Regions from separate parts of the Streptomyces africanus genome, predicted to be linked through region 2. Evidence: predicted binding sites of a transcription regulator. Region 2 holds the regulator's gene; the other holds the start of a gene.

Region 1 (9,403 bases), 1.3 Mb from region 2:
CGTGAAGACCACCAGCGGCTTGTGGTGCGGGTTGTGCACCTGCCACCGCAGGAGGTGGAAGTAGTTCGACGGCGACGTCGGCATGGCGACCGTCATGTTGTTCTGGGCGCACATCTGGAGGAAGCGCTCCGGGCGGGCCGAGGAGTGGTCCGGGCCCTGGCCCTCGTAGCCGTGCGGCAGGAGCAGGACGACGCCGGACGTCTGGGCCCACTTCTGCTCGGCCGAGGAGATGAACTCGTCCACGACCGTCTGCGCGCCGTTGACGAAGTCGCCGAACTGCGCCTCCCACATCACGAGCGCCTCGGGACGGGCCAGCGAGTAGCCGTACTCGAAGCCCATCGCCGCGTACTCGGACAGGAGCGAGTTGTAGACGTTGAGCCGGGCCTGGTCCTCGGAGAGGTACTGCAGCGGCGTGTACTCGTCGCCCGTGGTGCGGTCGATGATGACCGCGTGGCGCTGGCCGAACGTACCGCGCTGCGAGTCCTGGCCGGCCAGGCGGACCGGGACGCCCTCCAGGAGGAGGGAGCCGACCGCGAGCGTCTCGCCCATGCCCCAGTCGATCGTGCCGTCCTCGACCATCGCCGCCCGGCGCTGGAGCTGCGGCAGCAGACGCGGGTGGACGGTGATGTGGTCGGGGATGTTGACCTGGGACTCGGCGATCCGCTTGACGACCTCCGTGGTCACCGCGGTGTTCACGGTGACCGGGAACTCGGCCTGCGGGTCGGAGGTCTCCACGATCGTCGGCTGCGAGGTGGCCTCGCGGACCTCCGTGAAGACCTTCTCCAGCTGGCCCTGGTAGTCCTGCAGCGCCTGCTCGGCCTCTTCCAGGGTGATGTCGCCGCGACCGATGAGGGACTCGGTGTAGAGCTTGCGCACCGAGCGCTTCTTGTCGATCAGGTCGTACATCAGCGGCTGGGTGAAGGCCGGGTTGTCCGACTCGTTGTGACCGCGGCGGCGGTAGCAGATGAGGTCGATCACCACGTCCTTGTTGAACGCCTGGCGGAACTCGAAGGCCAGACGGGCCACGCGGACCACGGCCTCCGGGTCGTCGCCGTTCACGTGGAAGATCGGGGCCTCGATCATCCTCGCCACGTCCGTCGCGTACATCGACGAGCGCGAGGACTCGGGGGCCGCGGTGAAGCCGACCTGGTTGTTGATGACGATGTGGACCGTGCCGCCGGTGCGGTAGCCGCGCAGCTGCGACATGTTCAGGGTCTCGGCCACCACGCCCTGGCCCGCGAAGGCCGCGTCGCCGTGGATCGCCACGGGCAGGACCGTGAAGTCCGTGCCGCCCTTGCCGATGATGTCCTGCTTGGCGCGGGAGACGCCCTCCAGGACGGGGTCGACGGCTTCGAGGTGCGACGGGTTCGCGACCAGGCTGACCTTGATCTGCTCGCCGTCGAGGCCCGTGAAGGTGCCCTCGGCGCCCAGGTGGTACTTCACGTCACCGGAGCCGTGCATCGACTTCGGGTCGAGGTTGCCCTCGAACTCGCGGAAGATCTGGGCGTACGACTTGCCGACGATGTTGGCGAGGACGTTCAGGCGGCCGCGGTGGGCCATACCGACGACGACCTCGTCGAGGCGGGACTCCGCCGCCGAGTCGAGCACCGCGTCCAGCAGCGGGATGACGGACTCGCCGCCCTCCAGGGAGAAACGCTTCTGGCCGACGTACTTCGTCTGCAGGAAGGTCTCGAAGGCCTCCGCCGCGTTCAGGCGGCGCAGGATGCGCAGCTGCTCCTCGCGCTCCGGCTTGGAGTGCGGGCGCTCCACCCGGTCCTGGATCCACTTGCGCTGCTTGGGGTCCTGGATGTGCATGAACTCGATGCCGGTGGTGCGGCAGTACGAGTCGCGCAGGACACCGAGGATGTCGCGCAGCTTCATCATCGACTTGCCGGCGAAGCCGCCGACGGCGAACTCGCGCTCCAGGTCCCAGAGCGTGAGGCCGTGCTCGGTGATGTCCAGGTCGGGGTGCTTGCGCTGCTGGTACTCCAGCGGGTCGGTGTCGGCCATGACGTGGCCGCGGACCCGGTAGGAGTGGATCAGCTCGAAGACGCGGGCGGCCTTGGTGACGTCGTCGTCGTGGCTGGCGTCGATGTCCTTGAGCCAGCGGACCGGCTCGTAGGGGATGCGCAGCGCCTCGAAGATCTCGTCGTAGAAGTTGTTCTCGCCGAGCAGGAGGTTCGCGACCTGGCGGAGGAACTCGCCGGAGGCGGCGCCCTGGATCACCCGGTGGTCGTAGGTCGACGTGAGCGTCATGACCTTCGAGATGCCGAGCTTGTTCAGGGTGTCCTGGGAGGTGCCCTGGAACTCCGCCGGGTAGTCCATGGAGCCGACGCCCATGATCACGGACTGGCCGGGCATCAGACGCGGCACGGAGTGCACGGTGCCGAGACCGCCGGGGTTGGTCAGGGAGACCGTGACCCCGGAGAAGTCGTCCATCGTCAGCTTGCCGTCGCGGGCGCGGCGGACGATGTCCTCGTAGGCCTGCCAGAACTCGAAGAAGTTCAGCGTCTCGGCCTTCTTGATCGCCGCGACGACCAGCTGGCGGTCGCCGTTCGGCTTGACCAGGTCGATGGCGAGACCGAGGTTGACGTGGTCCGGCTTGACCAGGGTCGGCTTGCCGTCCACCTTCGCGAACGAGTAGTTCATCGCCGGCATCGCCTTGATGGCCTGGACCATCGCGTAGCCGATGAGGTGCGTGAAGGAGATCTTCCCGCCACGCGCCCGCTTGAGGTGGTTGTTGATGACGATGCGGTTGTCGAACAGCAGCTTCACCGGGACCGCGCGCACGGACGTGGCCGTGGGCAGTTCAAGGGAGGCGTCCATGTTCTTCGCGACCGCGGCGGCGGGACCGCGCAGCACGACCTGCTCCGGGCCCGAGGGGGCCTCGGCGGCGGGCTCGGCCTTCGGCTTCGCGGCGGCCGGCTTGGCGGCCGGGGCGGCCTTCGCCGGAGCCGGGGCCTGGGCAGGAGCCTGCGCCTGAGCCGGGGCCTGCGCGGCGGGCTTCGCCTGTGCGGGAGCCGGCGCGGCGGCCGCGGGCTTCGGGGCCGCCTGGGCGGGGGCCGCGGCCTGGGCGGGGGCGGCCTGGGCCGCCGGCTGAGCGGTGGTGGTCCCCGCGGCCCCCGCGGCCGCGGTACCCGCCGGAGCCGAGGCGGCAGCCGCCCCCGGCTTGTAGTCGGCGAAGAAGTCCCACCAGGCTCGGTCTACCGAATTCGGGTCCTGGAGGTACTGCTGATAGATCTCGTCGACGAGCCACTCGTTGGCACCGAACGACGCGGCAGGGTTCTTCCCCGCTTGGTCGGTGTCGGTCGAGATGCTCGAGTTACTGGGGGACTGTGGCGACACGGCGGCAACCGCCCTCTTCCGCTTCACAAGATGATGGACAGCGGGAATCAAGGCTACGCCCCCAAGACCGGGTAGGTCAGGTCGGGCCCGTTCAACGTCGTGCAAGTCACATCTTGGAGTGTGTTTCGGGGCTTGAAATGGCGGGAAACAAACGTGGTTCCGCTTAAAGAGGGAAGGGCGGGGCAGGGCCTCGTGCGCCGACGGCGCGGGCCTGTGCCTGATCACACGTGTCCGTCAGTGCGGACGCCCGTGGATCTTGTGGCTCCGCTTCGAACTTTACGTCAACTTGGCACAGATGGAAGTCCCGGAAGAGTGACAAGAATCCGGCAACCACGCTTGGATTCGGCCACTCCGATCCGCCCGCCGTGCAGATCCACCGCCCAGCGCGCGATGGCCAGCCCGAGCCCCGTGCCGCCGTCGCTCCCCGGCCCCTGCGGCCGCTTGACGTTGCCGCGGTTGAACCGCTCGAAGACGCGGTGCCACTCGGACTTCGGAATACCGGGGCCCTCGTCCAGGACCTCCAGCTCCAGCGACTCCGGCAGCGCGCCGCGCCGCGCCTTGACCGTCACACGGCCGTGCGGCGGGCTGTGCTTGACCGCGTTGTCGATGAGGTTGGCCACGACCTGGTGGATGCGCTCCGGGTCCGCGTGCGCGGTCAACTCGGGCGGGTGGACGTCGAGGTGCAGATGGACGTCGGTACGCGTGTGACTGCCCGAGCCGGTGGCGATGCCCGCGCGCACGGAGGCGACCATGTTGGCCTCCTTCAGTACGCCGGACAGATACGGCCACACCTCGAACCGCCGCTGTTTCAGCGGTACGACGCCGTTGTCCAGCCGGGACAGGTCCAGCAGCGTCTCCACCAGCCGGCCGAGCCGCTCGGTCTGCTTCAGCGCCGTGCGCATCGTCTCCGGGTCGGCCTGCGTGACGCCGTCGACGATGTTCTCCAGCACCGCGCGCAGGCCCGCGATGGGTGTGCGCAGCTCGTGCGAGACATTCGCCACGAGTTCCTTGCGCTGGCTGTCCTGCGCCTCCAGCTCGTCGGCCATGGCGTTGATCGTCACGGCGAGGTCGCCCAGCTCGTCACGGCGGTTCTCGCGCGTCCGGCGGGTGTAGTCGCCCTGCGAGATGGAACGGGCCACGGCCGTCATCTCGTCCAGCGGCGCGGTGAGCGAATGGGCCACGAACTGCGTAATGAGCAGTGTGGCGATCATCGAGAAGACCGTGATGAAGCGCAGCTCCGTCTTCGTGTGCACCGCGATCACCGACAGGCCCGTGGTGATCAGCACCGAGATGACGACCAGCGCGCCCAGCTTGGTCTTGATCGAGAACGGGCTCACCCCGCCCCAGGGTTCCGGCTCCCGGGGGTTTCTCCGTGCGGCCGGCCCGCCGCTCATGGCGTCGGGGTCTCCAGGGCGTAGCCCACGCCGTGCACCGTGCGGATCCGCTCGGCGCCGATCTTCCGGCGCAGGGCCTTGATGTGGCTGTCGACGGTCCGGGTGCCGGAGGCGTCCGCCCAGTCCCAGACCTCGGCGAGCAGCTGCTCGCGGGAGAGCACCGCGCGCGGGGTGTTCGCCAGGCACACCAGCAGGTCGAACTCGGTCGGCGTGAGGTGAACATCCTCACTCCGCACCCGGACCCGGCGCTGCGCGTGGTCGATCTCCAGCTCACCGAGGCGCAGGATGCCGCTGCGCGGGGTCGCGGCGGCCAGCGCGGCCCGCTCCACGCGGCGCAGCAGTACGTGCACGCGCGCCGCCAACTCCCGCATCGAGAACGGCTTCGTCATGTAGTCGTCGGCACCGACGCCGAGCCCGACCAGCATGTCGGTCTCGTCGTCGCGCGCGGTGAGCATCAGCACCGGCACCGGCCGGGCGGCCTGCACGCGCCGGCAGACCTCCAGACCGTCGAAGCCGGGCAGCATGATGTCGAGGATCAGCAGGTCGGGCTGCCAGGCCTCGGCCGTGTCGACGGCGGCCGGACCGTCACCCGCTGTTTGCACGAGGAATCCCTCGGCTCGCAGGCGGGTCGCGATGGCGTCCACGATCGTGGCGTCGTCCTCGACGACGAGAACCCGGCGCTGTGCGCCCGGTGTAGCCGTCGCCGAACCGTTGTGGGAGGTGTGTGTCTGCTCCATCGCCCGCCCCTGGGGTGTGCTTTCCGGAATCAGTGGGGTGATCCCTCGGTCTGCGCATGGTTGCGATTGACGCTTGAATGATCGGCGTCAGAGGAGCAGCGTACGGGGAGTCAGCACACCTTTGCTATCCAGGGCTGATGCCGAGGTGCACGACGTCCGGAACGCCCCGGGCAACCGGGATCTCTTCGGTACGCACCTGCTGGAACCCGACATTCCGCAGGGTTTCTTCGAATTCCGGAGAGGGCTGGGCGGACCAGACGGCGAGTACCCCGCCGGGCCTCAACACCCGTACGCAGCTTGCCAGTCCGGCCTCTCCGTAGAGAATTTCGTTGCCCTCCGTGACGGTCCAGCCGGGTCCGTTGTCGATGTCGAGGCACAGGGCGTCGTACGTGGCGGATGTCTCATTGACGTAGGCCACGAGATCGGCTTCGACGATGTGCGTGCGCGGGTCGGCGAGGGCCTCGGCGGAGAACGCGGAGAGCGGGCCGTCGCGATGCCATTCGACAATCGCCCGCTCGCGTTCCACGACCGTGATCCCTCCCCAGCGCGGATCCGCCGCCGCGTGGGCGAGGGAGAAGCCGACGCCGAGTCCGCCGATCAGCACGTCCGGGCGGTCCCGGCCGGTCAGGGCGTCCAGGGCCGCGTCGACCAGCCGCCGCTCCGAGCGGCCGTCGGAGGTGTCCATCAGAAAACAGCCGTTCGCGATGATCTCCAGCCGGTCGCCGTGCCGTCGCAGCACGACCTCGCCGTGCGGGCCCTCGCGACGGTCCAGCACGAGGGGGATGTCGTTCGAGGTGGGCATTCGAGCATCCTGGCAGGTGAGGGGTGTCCGACGCCAAGCATTACGGAGCGGCCGGCAGGGGACGCCGTGCGCCGCTGTCAGGTTGCTGTGAATCGGCTCTCGCGTGACGCCCGTCACAGACAGGGGCCGGAGGTGCGCGAAGGGTGGGACATGACGGAAGGAGCGCCCGCCGTGGATCGCACCGCGCCGGCCGACCAGACGGCCACGCCGACGCCTCCGGGCGCGTCCGTTCCCGACGTGTCGGCGCTGCTGGACGGGGTGCCGCGGCAGCGGGCCGGCGGCCGGGTGCCGTGCGGGACCGTGGGTCCGGGTGTACGGGAGCCCGCTGTGGTGGAGAAGCCTCGGCTTCGGGCACCGCGGGTCTGGCGGCTGCTCCCCACTCCCACTGGTGCGCCGTTCACGTTCGGGTACGGGATCGTCCTCTGTCTGACCTCACTGTTCTCCGCGTACGCGGACCCCGCCCTGGTGCACGCCCTGCTCCAGGGTTCCAGTACGGATGTGGCGCACCTGGTGCGGACGCCGGAGCTGGTGCTGGTCGGCAGTGCGCTGTGGCTGGCGGGCGGAGTGGCCTCGCCGTTCGCGATCGGGTTCGTGCTCGTGCTGACCGCGCTGGAACGGCGGATCGGCGGCCTGCGCACGGCCGGTGTCTTCCTGCTCGGGCACGTCCTCGCGACCCTGGCGACCGAGGTCCCGGTCGGGCTCGCGGTGCTGGCCGGGCAGCTCCCCCAGAGTTCGCTGCACCGCCTCGACTACGGCGTCAGCTTCGGCGTCGCCGCCGGCACCGGCGCCCTGGCCGGGCTGCTGCCGCTCTGGCTGCGCGTGCCGCTGCTGGCCGGCTTCGGCGGGATGCTGCTGCAGGACCTGCTCGCCTTCACCGACCCGTTGACGAACTGGGGGCATCTGATCGCCCTGGCCATCGGTGTCGCGACCTGGCCGGTGCTCCGGCGGTGGCGGGGGAGGCGTGCCCACTCCGAGATGAGGGCGAAGCCGTTCAGGTCCGCGGGTCGTGCTTCGCGCTGGTGAGCAGGGCCACCACCTCCCAGCCCAGCGCCTCGTAGAGCCCTCGCCCCGCGGGAGTGCCGGCGAGCACACCGGTCTGTGCCCCTTGCCGTACGGCGGCGCTCTGCAACGTCCGCATGACGAAGCTGCCGAGTCCCTTGCGGCGGTGCTCCGGGGCCGTCTCGATCTGGTCGGCGACGGCGGTGGCGCCCGTCGGCGCGATCTGCCCGCGCGCCGCCAGGGAACCGTCCGGGGCGGCCACCATGACACGCGTCACCCCACCGCGTGACCAGCTGCGCAGCCGGTAGCCGTCGGGCACGTCCGGAGCGTTCCCAGCGGTCAGCGGGACCGTCATCAGGTAGCCGGGTTCGGGGTCGATCCACCAGCTGTCGTCCAGCCAGCCGGCGACCACCGACGGGTCCCGGAACGCCTTCAGCCACACCCCGGCCCCGGTCACCGCGCCGGCCACCTTACGGACGGCCGTCTCGTCGAGATCGTCACCGGTCGCGCCGAACACATGCCGTGTGACGTGCCCGTTCGTCCCCACGTCGATCGTGCAGCCCCACGGCTCGGCCACGGGCGGAGCCGCTCCGCGCGACACGACCCATCCGTCCACCCACGCCTGCACGGTCCTGTCCACGCCGCCCCCTGGTAATAGGCACTAACCCCATTGGTCTGTTACGCCGCTGACTCTACGGCCCTGGTCGCCCCCGACGTCACGGTTGATCGCTCACAGCGAACGGCGGGTGGGGAACATCCGGCGGCTCCCGTGCATTGAGTCGGCATAGCTCAACTTGACTGCCGAAGGGGAGATCATGGCTTCGACGTCCACACCGCTCACCCTGCCCGTGCTGCCGCTCGACGACGAGGTCGTCCTGCCCGGGATGGTGGTCCCGCTGGACCTGAGCGACTCCGAGGTCCGTGCCGCGGTGGAGGCCGCCCAGGCCGCTGCTCGGACAACGCCCGGAAAGCCCCGGGTACTCCTGGTGCCACGCATCGACGGCACGTACGCCCGCACCGGTGTCCTCGGCACCGTCGAGCAGGTGGGCCGGCTGGCCGACGGCGATCCGGGCGCGCTGATCCGCGGCCGGGGCCGGGTGAGGATCGGTGCGGGGACCACGGGTCCCGGCGCGGCCCTCTGGGTCGAGGGCACCAGCGTCGAGGAATCCGTCCCGGAGCCGCTGCCCGGGCAGGTCGCCGAACTGGTCAAGGAGTACAAGGCCCTCGCCACAGCCTGGCTGCGCAAGCGCGGCGCCTGGCAGGTCGTCGACCGGGTCCAGGCCATCGACGACGTCTCGGCGCTCGCCGACAACTCCGGCTACTCGCCGTTCCTGACCACCGACCAGAAGGTCGAGCTGCTGGAGACCGCCGACCCGGTGGCCCGGCTCAAGCTCGCCACCCAGCAGCTGCGCGACCACCTCGCCGAGCAGGACGTGGCCGAGTCCATCGCCAAGGACGTCCAGGAAGGCGTCGACAAGCAGCAGCGCGAGTTCCTGCTGCGGCGCCAGCTGGAAGCGGTCCGCAAGGAGCTGCGCGAGCTGAACGGCGAGCAGGAGGGCGAGGAGTCCGACGACTACCGCTCCCGGGTGGAGGCCGCCGACCTGCCCGAGAAGGTCCGGGAGTCCGCGCTCAAGGAGGTCGACAAGCTGGAGCGGTCCTCCGACCAGTCGCCCGAGGGCTCCTGGATCCGCACCTGGCTCGACACGGTCCTGGAGATGCCGTGGAACGAGCGCACCGAGGACGCGTACGACATCCAGGGCGCCCAGGCCGTCCTCGACGCCGAGCACTCCGGCCTTCAGGACGTGAAGGAGCGCATCACCGAGTACCTGGCGGTGCGCAAGCGGCGTACCGAACGGGGGCTGGGCGTGGTCGGCGGGCGGCGAGGCGGTGCCGTGCTCGCGCTCGTGGGGCCGCCCGGCGTCGGCAAGACCAGCCTGGGCGAGTCCGTCGCCCACGCCATGGGGCGCAAGTTCGTGCGCGTCGCCCTCGGCGGCGTCCGTGACGAGGCCGAGATCCGCGGCCACCGGCGTACGTACGTCGGTGCCCTGCCCGGCCGGGTCGTCCGCGCCATCAAGGAGGCCGGGTCGATGAACCCGGTCGTGCTGCTCGACGAGATCGACAAGGTG
Region 2 (9,403 bases):
AGATGTCGTCCGCCACCACCGTGTCCTTGATGTTCTCCTTGGTGAGGGCGACCACGGGCACGAGCTGGGCGGGGATGCCCTTGTGGGTGGGGCTGTCGACCTTGTCGCGGGTGAGGGCGGCGAACTGGATGTCGCGGCCCTGGACCCTGGCCACGGCCATCTCCGCGGCGTTCTCGGCCTCCTGCGGGTACGACTTGTACACGCTCATGTACTGGTCACCGGCGATGATCCGCTGCACCGCCGGGAGCTCCGCGTCCTGGCCGGTGATCGGCGGCAGGTCGGTGACGCCCGCGGTCTCCAGCGCCTTGACGATGCCGCCCGCCATGCCGTCGTTGGCGGAGTACACGGCGGCGATGTCGTCCTTGCCGATCTTCTCGATCGCCTCGGCCATGTTGGCCTCGGCGTTCTCCGGCTTCCAGTCCTTGGTGTCGAAGGACTGCGCGATCGTCACCTTGCCGTTCAGCTCGGACATCGCACCGGCCTTGAACTGCTTGGCGTTCGGGTCCGTCGGCGAACCGTTCATCATCACGATCTTGTCGGAGAGGCTCGCCTTCTCGCCGATCGCCTCCAGCAGGGTGCGCCCCTGGACCTCGCCGACCAGTTCGTTGTCGAAGGAGATGTACGCGTCGATCGGGCCCTCGGCCAGCCGGTCGTAGGCGATGACCGGAATGCCGGCGTCCTTGGCCTTCTGCACGCCGGCGGCGATGGCGTGCGAGTCGACGGCGTCCAGCAGGATCACGTCGACCCGGTCGTCGACCATCTGCTGCAGCTGGGCCGCCTGCGTGTCCGCGCTCGCCTCGGCGTTGGCGTACTCGACGCGGCCCCGGTCGTTGGTGAGGGACTCGACCTTCCTCTTGATGATGGGGTAGTCGAAGTTCTCGTACCGGGTGTTCGCCTTCTCCGGGAGCAGCAGGCCCACCGTGATGTCGTTGCCCTTGGTCGGGCTCGCCTCGTCGCTGCTCCCCGTCGCGTTGAGCACGCCGCAGCCGGCGAGCGTGACGGACATCGCGGCCGCGGCCACGGATATGGAGATAGGACGGCGCATTCGGGAGCTCACTTCGCGTGTGATTCGGACGTGGGCGCACTTTGTGGCCCATGTGACTGAAAAGCCAACGCGGGTGCGCCCCCAGCGTCAAGCGGAACCACTTAACGAGATGACAACACCACGCTCCGCAGCAGTTGTGAAGACTCTGCGGAATCACCTCCAAGTGACATGCACCATCCGGTCATCCACAGGAGGCGCAGCAAAAACACCCCAAGACATACAAAAAGGGCCGGGAGTCTCCTCCCGGCCCCTTTGCGGGCGTACGCGCGTCAGTCGCGTCAGTCCGACTGCTGCTGCCGTTTCGGCCGCCACACCACCAGCGCGCTGGTCTGCTGGACCTCCTGGTACGGCACCAGGTCGCGGCGGTACGACGCGTGCACCGCCGCCTCGCGCTGGCGCATGGCCGCCGCCGCGCCGTCGAGCGCGTCCTCCAGCTCGGCGACCCTGGCCTGGAGCGCGGCGACCTGGTTCTCCAGTTCGATGATGCGCTTGATCCCCGCCAGGTTGATGCCCTCGTCCTGCGACAACTGCTGGACGGTGCGCAGCAGTTCGATGTCGCGGGCCGAGTAGCGGCGGCCCCGGCCGGCGGTGCGGTCCGGAGACACCAGGCCCAGACGGTCGTACTGGCGCAGGGTCTGCGGGTGCAGGCCGGACAGCTGGGCCGCCACCGAGATGACGTAGACCGGGGTCTCCTCGGTCAGTTCATACGGGTTGCGTCGACGACCGTCCATCTGACTCATGCTCCCTTCGCGGCCTGGAACAGCTCCGCCCGCGGATCCTCACCCGCGGTCGCCTCGCGATACGCCTCGAGTGCGTCTCGAGCCTTCCCCGTCAGGTCCGTCGGAACACTCACCTCGACGGTGACCAGGAGGTCGCCCCGGGTGCCGTCCTTGCGGACCGCGCCCTTGCCCCGGGCTCGCATCGTACGGCCGTTCGGCGTGCCGGGCGGCAGCTTCAGCGTGACGGGCGGGCCGCCCAGCGTCGGCACCCGGACCTCCCCGCCGAGGGCCGCCTCGGCGAAGGTCACCGGGACGGTGACGGTGAGGTTGTCGTCCTTGCGGCCGAACACCGGGTGGGAGTCGACGTGCACGACCACGTACAGATCGCCCGCCGGGCCGCCGCGCTCGCCCGGCGCTCCCTTGCCGCGCAGCCGGATCCGCTGGCCGTCGCTGACGCCCGCGGGAATGCGCACCTGCATGGTCCGCGAGGACTTGGCCCGGCCGCTGCCCTTGCAGACCTCGCAGGCGTTCTCCGCGATCAGGCCGCGGCCCTTGCAGTCCGGGCAGGGGTCGGTGAGGGAGAAACCGCCGCCGCTGCCCCGGGCGACCTGCCCGGTGCCGACGCAGGTCGGGCACACGCGCGGCGTGCCGTTCTTGTCGCCGGTGCCCGAGCAGGCCTTGCAGGGCGACTGCGAGGACATCCGCAGCGGGACGGTCGCGCCCTCGATCGCCTCGGTGAAGCTCAGCGTGACCTCGGACTCGATGTCCTGGCCGCGCCGCGGATGCGGACGCGTCCCCGCGCCCGCGCCGCCACGGTTGAACAGGCCCCCGAAGACGTCACCGAGTCCACCGCCGAAACCGCCGGCTCCCTGGCCGCCCTGGGCGCCTCCGAAGAGGTCGCCCAGGTCGAAGTTGAAGGAGCCGCCGCCCGCGCCGGGCCCCGGACGGAAGCCGCCGTTGCCGAAGAGGGCGCGTGCCTCGTCGTACTCCTTGCGCTTCTTGGGATCGCCGAGGATGTCGTTGGCCTCGGAGATCTCCTTGAAGCGCTCCTCCGCCTTGACATTGCCCTTGTTGGCGTCCGGGTGGTACTCGCGGGCGAGCTTCCGGTACGCCTTCTTGATCTCGGCCTCGGTGGCGTCCTTGGGGACGCCGAGGACCTTGTAGTAGTCCTTCTCGATGAAGTCCTTGGTGCTCATCCTCGACGCCCCTCCTTCCCTTCGTCCGCTATGACGTCAGCCCTCTTCCGGGCCACCGCTCTCCTTGTCGTCGGCTTCGGCGGTCTCGTCCGCCTTGACCGTCTGCGCCCCCGGCTGGGGCTCGGCCACGGCCACCCGCGCGGGGCGGATGGTGCGCTCGCCGATCCGGTACCCGGGCTGCAGAATCGCCACGCACGTCGTCTCGGTGACGTCCGGTGCGTAGCTGTGCATCAGGGCTTCGTGGATCGTCGGGTCGAAGGGCTCGCCCTCCTTGCCGAACTGCTGGAGGCCCATCTTGGCCGCCGTGCTCTCCAGCGACTCGGCGACGGACTTGAAGCCGCCGACCAGTTCGCCGTGTTCACGCGCGCGGCCGATGTCGTCGAGTACGGGCAGGAGCTCGGTCAGGAGGTTCGCGATGGCGATCTCCTTGACCGCGATCCGGTCACGCTCGACCCGGCGGCGGTAGTTCTGGAACTCGGCCTGAAGGCGCTGGAGGTCCGCCGTGCGCTCGCTGAGCGCCGTGCGGGCCTGGTCCAGCTGGGCCACCAGAGCCACGTCCTGGCCCGTGTCCCCGGCCGGGGCCGCCCCCTCCTCCTGAGAGGGGGAGTCGGCGGCCTTCGGCTCGGCGTCGTCGGAGGTGGCGCCGGAAGGGACGTCGGGCTGCTGCTCGTCGAAGCCCGGGGTCTCCTCCGTCACGCGGCACCGTCCTTCCGCTCGTCGTCCACGATCTCGGCGTCGACGACGTCGTCGTCGGCCTTGGCGTCACCGGCACCGGCGTCCGCACCGGCTCCGGCGGAGGCGCCGCCGGCCTGCGCGGCGTTCGCGTCGGCGTACATGGCCTGGCCGAGCTTCTGCGAGACGGCCGCGACCTTCTCCGTGGCGGTGCGGATCTCGGCCGTGTCCTCGCCCTTGAGCTTCTCCTTCAGCTCGGCGACGGCTTCCTCGACCTCGGTCTTGATCTCGCCGGGGACCTTGTCCTCGTTGTCCTTGAGGAACTTCTCGGTCTGGTAGACGAGCTGCTCGCCCTGGTTGCGGGACTCGGCGGCCTCGCGGCGCTTGTGGTCCTCCTCCGCGTACTGCTCGGCCTCCTGGCGCATGCGGTCGACCTCGTCCTTCGGCAGCGAGGAGCCGCCGGTGACGGTCATCTTCTGCTCCTTGCCCGTGCCCAGGTCCTTCGCGGTCACGTGCATGATGCCGTTGGCGTCGATGTCGAAGGAGACCTCGATCTGCGGGACGCCGCGGGGCGCCGGGGGCAGACCGGTCAGCTCGAACATCCCGAGCTTCTTGTTGTACGCCGCGATCTCGCGCTCGCCCTGGTAGACCTGGATCTGCACGGACGGCTGGTTGTCCTCGGCCGTCGTGAAGATCTCGGACCGCTTGGTCGGGATCGTGGTGTTGCGCTCGATGAGCTTGGTCATGATGCCGCCCTTGGTCTCGATACCGAGGGACAGCGGGGTGACGTCGAGGAGCAGGACGTCCTTGACCTCGCCCTTGAGGACACCGGCCTGCAGGGCGGCGCCGATGGCGACGACCTCGTCCGGGTTGACGCCCTTGTTGGCGTCCTTGCCGCCGGTCAGCTCCTTGACGAGCTCGGCGACGGCGGGCATACGGGTCGAGCCGCCGACCAGGACGACGTGGTCGATCTCGCTGATGGAGATGCCGGCGTCCTTGATGACGTTGTGGAACGGCGTCTTGCAGCGCTCCAGGAGGTCCGCGGTCAGCTGCTGGAACTGGGCGCGGGTGAGCTTCTCGTCGAGGTGCAGGGGGCCCTCGGCGGAGGCGGTGATGTAGGGCAGGTTGATCGAGGTCTCGGTGGACGAGGACAGCTCGATCTTGGCCTTCTCGGCGGCCTCGCGCAGACGCTGCAGGGCCATCTTGTCCTTGCCCAGGTCCACGCCGTGGCCGGACTGGAACTGCTGGACCAGGTAGTCGACGATGCGCTGGTCCCAGTCGTCACCACCGAGGTGGTTGTCACCGTTGGTGGCCTTCACCTCGACGACGCCGTCGCCGATCTCCAGCAGCGAGACGTCGAACGTACCGCCACCGAGGTCGAAGACCAGGATGGTCTGGTCGTCCTTGTCGAGGCCGTACGCCAGAGCGGCCGCGGTGGGCTCGTTGACGATGCGCAGCACGTTCAGACCGGCGATCTCGCCGGCCTCCTTCGTGGCCTGGCGCTCGGAGTCGTTGAAGTACGCCGGGACGGTGATGACCGCGTCGGTCACCTTCTCGCCCAGGTAGGACTCGGCGTCCCGCTTCAGCTTCTGGAGCACGAAGGCGCTGATCTGCTGCGGGTTGAAGGGCTTCCCGTCCAGCTCGATCTTCCAGTCGGTGCCCATGTGCCGCTTGACCGAGCGAATGGTCCGGTCCACGTTGGTGACCGCCTGACGCTTGGCCACCTCTCCGACGAGCACCTCACCGTTCTTGGCGAAGGCGACGACGGACGGCGTGGTCCTGGCGCCCTCGGCGTTGGTGATGACGGTGGGCTCGCCGCCCTCCAGAACGCTGACGACGGAGTTAGTCGTGCCCAGGTCGATGCCGACCGCACGTGCCATGGTTGATTCCTCCAGCTGACTTGAGTGGAACGGACTCAAGTGTGCACGACGCCTCCCGACCGGTCAACAGAGCTGAGTCGAGCGGGCTCAACTCTTATCCGTTCCTTACACGCAATGGCGCTCTGACCTGCGTCGATACAGTGCGTCGATCGGCGTACACAGGGACACGCGAAAGAGCGAACACGACCAGGAGAGCCCCTCCCGCCACCCACCACAGGGCGTCGCTCCCGATCCGGCCGGCGTGCGCGAGTACCCCGATGAGGACACCGGACAACGCCCCGGCCCCCAGCAGGACGGTCGCCCCCGGCACGGTCAGCCCGAGCCGCCGCAGCCGGTGCGCGAGGTGGTCCGGCCCGCTGCGGACGACGGGCCGCCCGCCCAACCGCCGCGACAGCAGGACGAGTACGGCATCGGCACCCGCCACGGCGGTCAGCGCGAACAGCACGCCCGCGCTCTCCCCGAGCCCCAGCCCGGCCCGGGTGTGCACGGCCCCCGCGGCCAGGACGAACCCGGCGGACATCGCCCCGCACGCCCCGAGCGCGGCCCGCGCGGGATACCAGTTGTGCAGGAGGAACCCGGTCAGCGCGGCGGCCAGCACGCTCATCAGCACCGCGATCCCGTCCATCACCTCCATAGCCGCACAGGCCGCCACCCCGAAGGCGGTCACCACCCCGACGGACCCCGCGAGCCCGTCGGCGTGATCGAGCCCGCGGAAGGCGAAGGTCACGCACACGACCCACCCGACGGCGAGCAGGCCGCCCCCGATCCCGGTGTCGCCGTACGGCACGACGCACGCCGCCGCCACGGCCGTGCCGGCGAGAAGCACCCGTCGCCGCAGCCGCCGGATGTCGTCGACGAGGCCGAGCAGGGCGACCACGCCGCCGGCCAGGAGCAGCTTCGCGACCTCGGGCCCGAGCGTCACGGCACCGGCCCGCTCCCCGCCCCACAGGACCGCCCCGGCTCCGAGCGCGACGGCCACACCGCCGCACAGCGGCACGTCCCGCCGGCGCCGCCGCTCGAACAGACGCAGCCGTCGGGCGGGGGCCCGCAGGACGGCCGCGAGCAGGGCGGTGAGGAGCAGGGCGGTGGCGGCGGCGACGATCCCGTAGAGCACGGATATAAGTTAGGCGTCACTATGACAATTCGGTACGAATAACACGACGGGATCGCGAGCCGCGTCGGGGCGTTTCCTGAGGCAACCCTCAGCGATTCAGATCACTGCCCACCCGGCTACAGTGCGGCGGAAGATAGGGGTAGTCTCAGACGGACTGCATAAGTTACCGCTTAGTAATCTCGGGGAACCCTGAAGAACGACCGGTTCCCCCGACAAACCCTCGCAGGCCCGAGGAGCCCCCATGCAACTCGCCGCGATCATCGTGTCGCTGGTCTTGACCGTGGTCGGCGTCGCGCTGCTCGCACGCGCGATCGGCCAGTTCGTCCGGTACTTCAAGCTGGGCCAGCCCGTGCCCGCCGGTACCCGGACCGACAATCCCTACCAGCGCAGCGTGACGCTGGTGAAGGAGTTCCTCGGCCACACGCGCATGAACCGGTGGGGCATCGTCGGTGTCGCCCACTGGTTCGTGGCGATCGGCTTCCTGACGCTGCCGCCGACGATCATCACTGCGTACGGCCAGCTGTTCCAGGCCGACTGGACGCTGCCGGTGCTCGGCGGCTTCCTCCCGTACGAGCTCTACATCGAGTTCATCGCGGCGATGACCACCCTCGGCATCGCGACCCTGATGGTCATCCGCCTGCTGAACCTGCCGTCGCGGCCGGGCCGCAAGTCCCGCTTCGCCGGCTCGAAGATGGGCCAGGCGTACTTCGTCGAGTACGTCATCCTCACGATCGGCCTGGCCATCTACGTCCTGCGGGGCCTGGAGGGCGCGCTCCACCACGTGGACCACTACGAGGCCGCGTACTTCGCCTCGTACCCGCTGGTCCTGGCCTTCAAGGGCCTGAGCGTGGCGGCGCTGCAGAACCTCGTCTACTTCTTCGCGATGATCAAGCTGGGCACGACCATGATCTGGATGATCACGGTCAGCCTGAACACCAACATGGGTGTCGCCTGGCACCGCTTCCTGGCGTTCCCGAACATCTGGTTCAAGCGCGAGGCGTCGGGCGGCACGGCTCTGGGCGCGCTCCAGCCCATGACGTCGGGCGGCGAGCCGATCGACTTCACCGACCCGGGCGAGGACGACGTCTTCGGCGTCTCCCAGGTCGAGCAGTTCTCCTGGAAGGGCCTGCTGGACTTCTCCACGTGCACCGAGTGCGGCCGCTGCCAGTCGCAGTGCCCGGCCTGGAACACGGGCAAGCCGCTCTCCCCCAAGCTGCTGATCATGTCGCTGCGCGACCACGCGCACGCCAAGGCGCCGTACCTGCTGGCCGGCGGCGGCAAGACGATGGAGGGCGAGGAGAAGGCATCCGAGGAGCAGCTGGCCGGCGTGCCCGCCGCCGCCCTCGCGGAGGCCGAGCGCCCGCTGATCGGCACGGCCGAGGACAACGGCGTCATCGACCCGGACGTCCTGTGGTCCTGCACCACCTGCGGTGCCTGTGTCGAGCAGTGCCCGGTGGACATCGAGCACGTCGACCACATCGTCGACATGCGCCGCTACCAGGTGATGATCGAGTCGGCGTTCCCGTCCGAGGCGGGCACGATGCTCAAGAACCTGGAGAAAAAGGGCAACCCCTGGGGCCTGGCGAAGAAGCAGCGCCTGGAGTGGCTCAAGGAGGTCGACTTCGAGGTCCCGGTCGTCGGCAAGGACATCGAGGACCTGTCCGAGGTCGAGTACCTCTACTGGGTCGGCTGCGCCGGCGCCCTGGAGGACCGCGCCAAGAAGACCACGAAGGCCTTCGCGGAGCTGCTCCACATCGCGGGCGTCAAGTTCGCCATCATGGGCGGCGACGAGAAGTGCACCGGTGACTCCGCCCGCCGCCTCGGCAACGAGCCCCTGTTCCAGGAGCTCGGCATGGAGAACGTCATGGCTCTGAACATGGCGTTCGGCGAGGAGATGGACGACGACGGCAAGGTGACGCCCGAGTCGGCGAAGCCCAAGTCGGCGAAGAAGATCGTCGCGACCTGCCCGCACTGCCTCAACACGCTCGGCAACGAGTATCCGCAGCTCGGCGGCGACTACGAGGTCATCCACCACACGCAGCTGCTCCAGCACCTGGTGGACGAGGGCAAGCTCATCCCGGTGACCCCGGTCGAGGGCATCATCACGTACCACGACCCCTGCTACCTGGGACGCCACAACAAGATCTACACGCCTCCGCGCGAGATCATCGCCAGCGTCCCCGGCATCCGCAACGAGGAGATGCACCGCCACAAGGAGCGCGGCTTCTGCTGTGGCGCGGGTGGTGCGCGGATGTGGATGGAGGAGCGCATCGGCAAGCGCATCAACAACGAGCGCGTCGACGAGGCGCTGTCGCTCAACCCCGACATCGTCTCCACGGCCTGCCCGTTCTGCCTCGTGATGCTCACGGACTCCGTCAACGGCAAGAAGAACGACGGCAAGGCGAAGGAGTCCATCCAGGTGGTGGACGTCGCTCAGCTCCTGCTGGACTCGGTGAAGACGCCGGTCCCCGCGGAGGACGAGGACGACGACGGCGAGCCGCCGGCGGGCACGGCGGACTCGGAGAACGCGCCGGAACCGGAGCCGGTGAAGTAGGCGGTTCCCACCGGGTGTTCTCGACGCCCCCTGCCCGAGTTGCCGGGCGGGGGGCGTCGGCATTCCCTCGCCGGATGCCGCCGGATGCCGCCGGTCAGCACGGGGGGTCTCAGTCGCGGTGGCTGGAGCCGGCCCCCGCCAGCCCCGTCCCGAGAAGGATGTATGCCGCGAGGGCCAGGAACGGTATGTGCCCGCCCACCCTGTCGATGTCGTCGGTGAAATA

The links. The regulator HspR, encoded in region 2, represses chaperone genes until heat shock. The targets are predictions, from matches to a motif close to TTGAGNNNNNNNNNCTCAA.
Region 1: lon (endopeptidase La) is a predicted target of HspR. The motif match lies at 8,052-8,070, and genes of this name have one in related genera.

The regions. Positions count from the first base shown of each region.
Region 1 is NZ_JAUSYP010000001.1:5,910,061-5,919,463, forward strand. Features, by position in the region: gene QF034_RS27590 (multifunctional oxoglutarate decarboxylase/oxoglutarate dehydrogenase thiamine pyrophosphate-binding subunit/dihydrolipoyllysine-residue succinyltransferase subunit) at 1-3,345, opposite strand, end outside; gene QF034_RS27595 (HAMP domain-containing sensor histidine kinase) at 3,627-4,739, opposite strand; gene QF034_RS27600 (response regulator transcription factor) at 4,736-5,476, opposite strand; gene QF034_RS27605 (spermidine synthase family protein) at 5,601-6,278, opposite strand; gene QF034_RS27610 (rhomboid-like protein) at 6,450-7,301, shown strand; gene QF034_RS27615 (GNAT family N-acetyltransferase) at 7,270-7,917, opposite strand; gene lon (endopeptidase La) at 8,093-9,403, shown strand, end outside.
Region 2 is NZ_JAUSYP010000001.1:4,659,576-4,668,978, reverse strand. Features, by position in the region: gene QF034_RS21740 (sugar ABC transporter substrate-binding protein) at 1-1,057, opposite strand, end outside; gene QF034_RS21735 (heat shock protein transcriptional repressor HspR) at 1,324-1,776, opposite strand; gene dnaJ (molecular chaperone DnaJ) at 1,782-2,960, opposite strand; gene grpE (nucleotide exchange factor GrpE) at 2,997-3,656, opposite strand; gene dnaK (molecular chaperone DnaK) at 3,653-5,512, opposite strand; gene QF034_RS21715 (MraY family glycosyltransferase) at 5,607-6,626, opposite strand; gene QF034_RS21710 ((Fe-S)-binding protein) at 6,868-9,180, shown strand; gene QF034_RS21705 (hypothetical protein) at 9,290-9,403, opposite strand, start outside.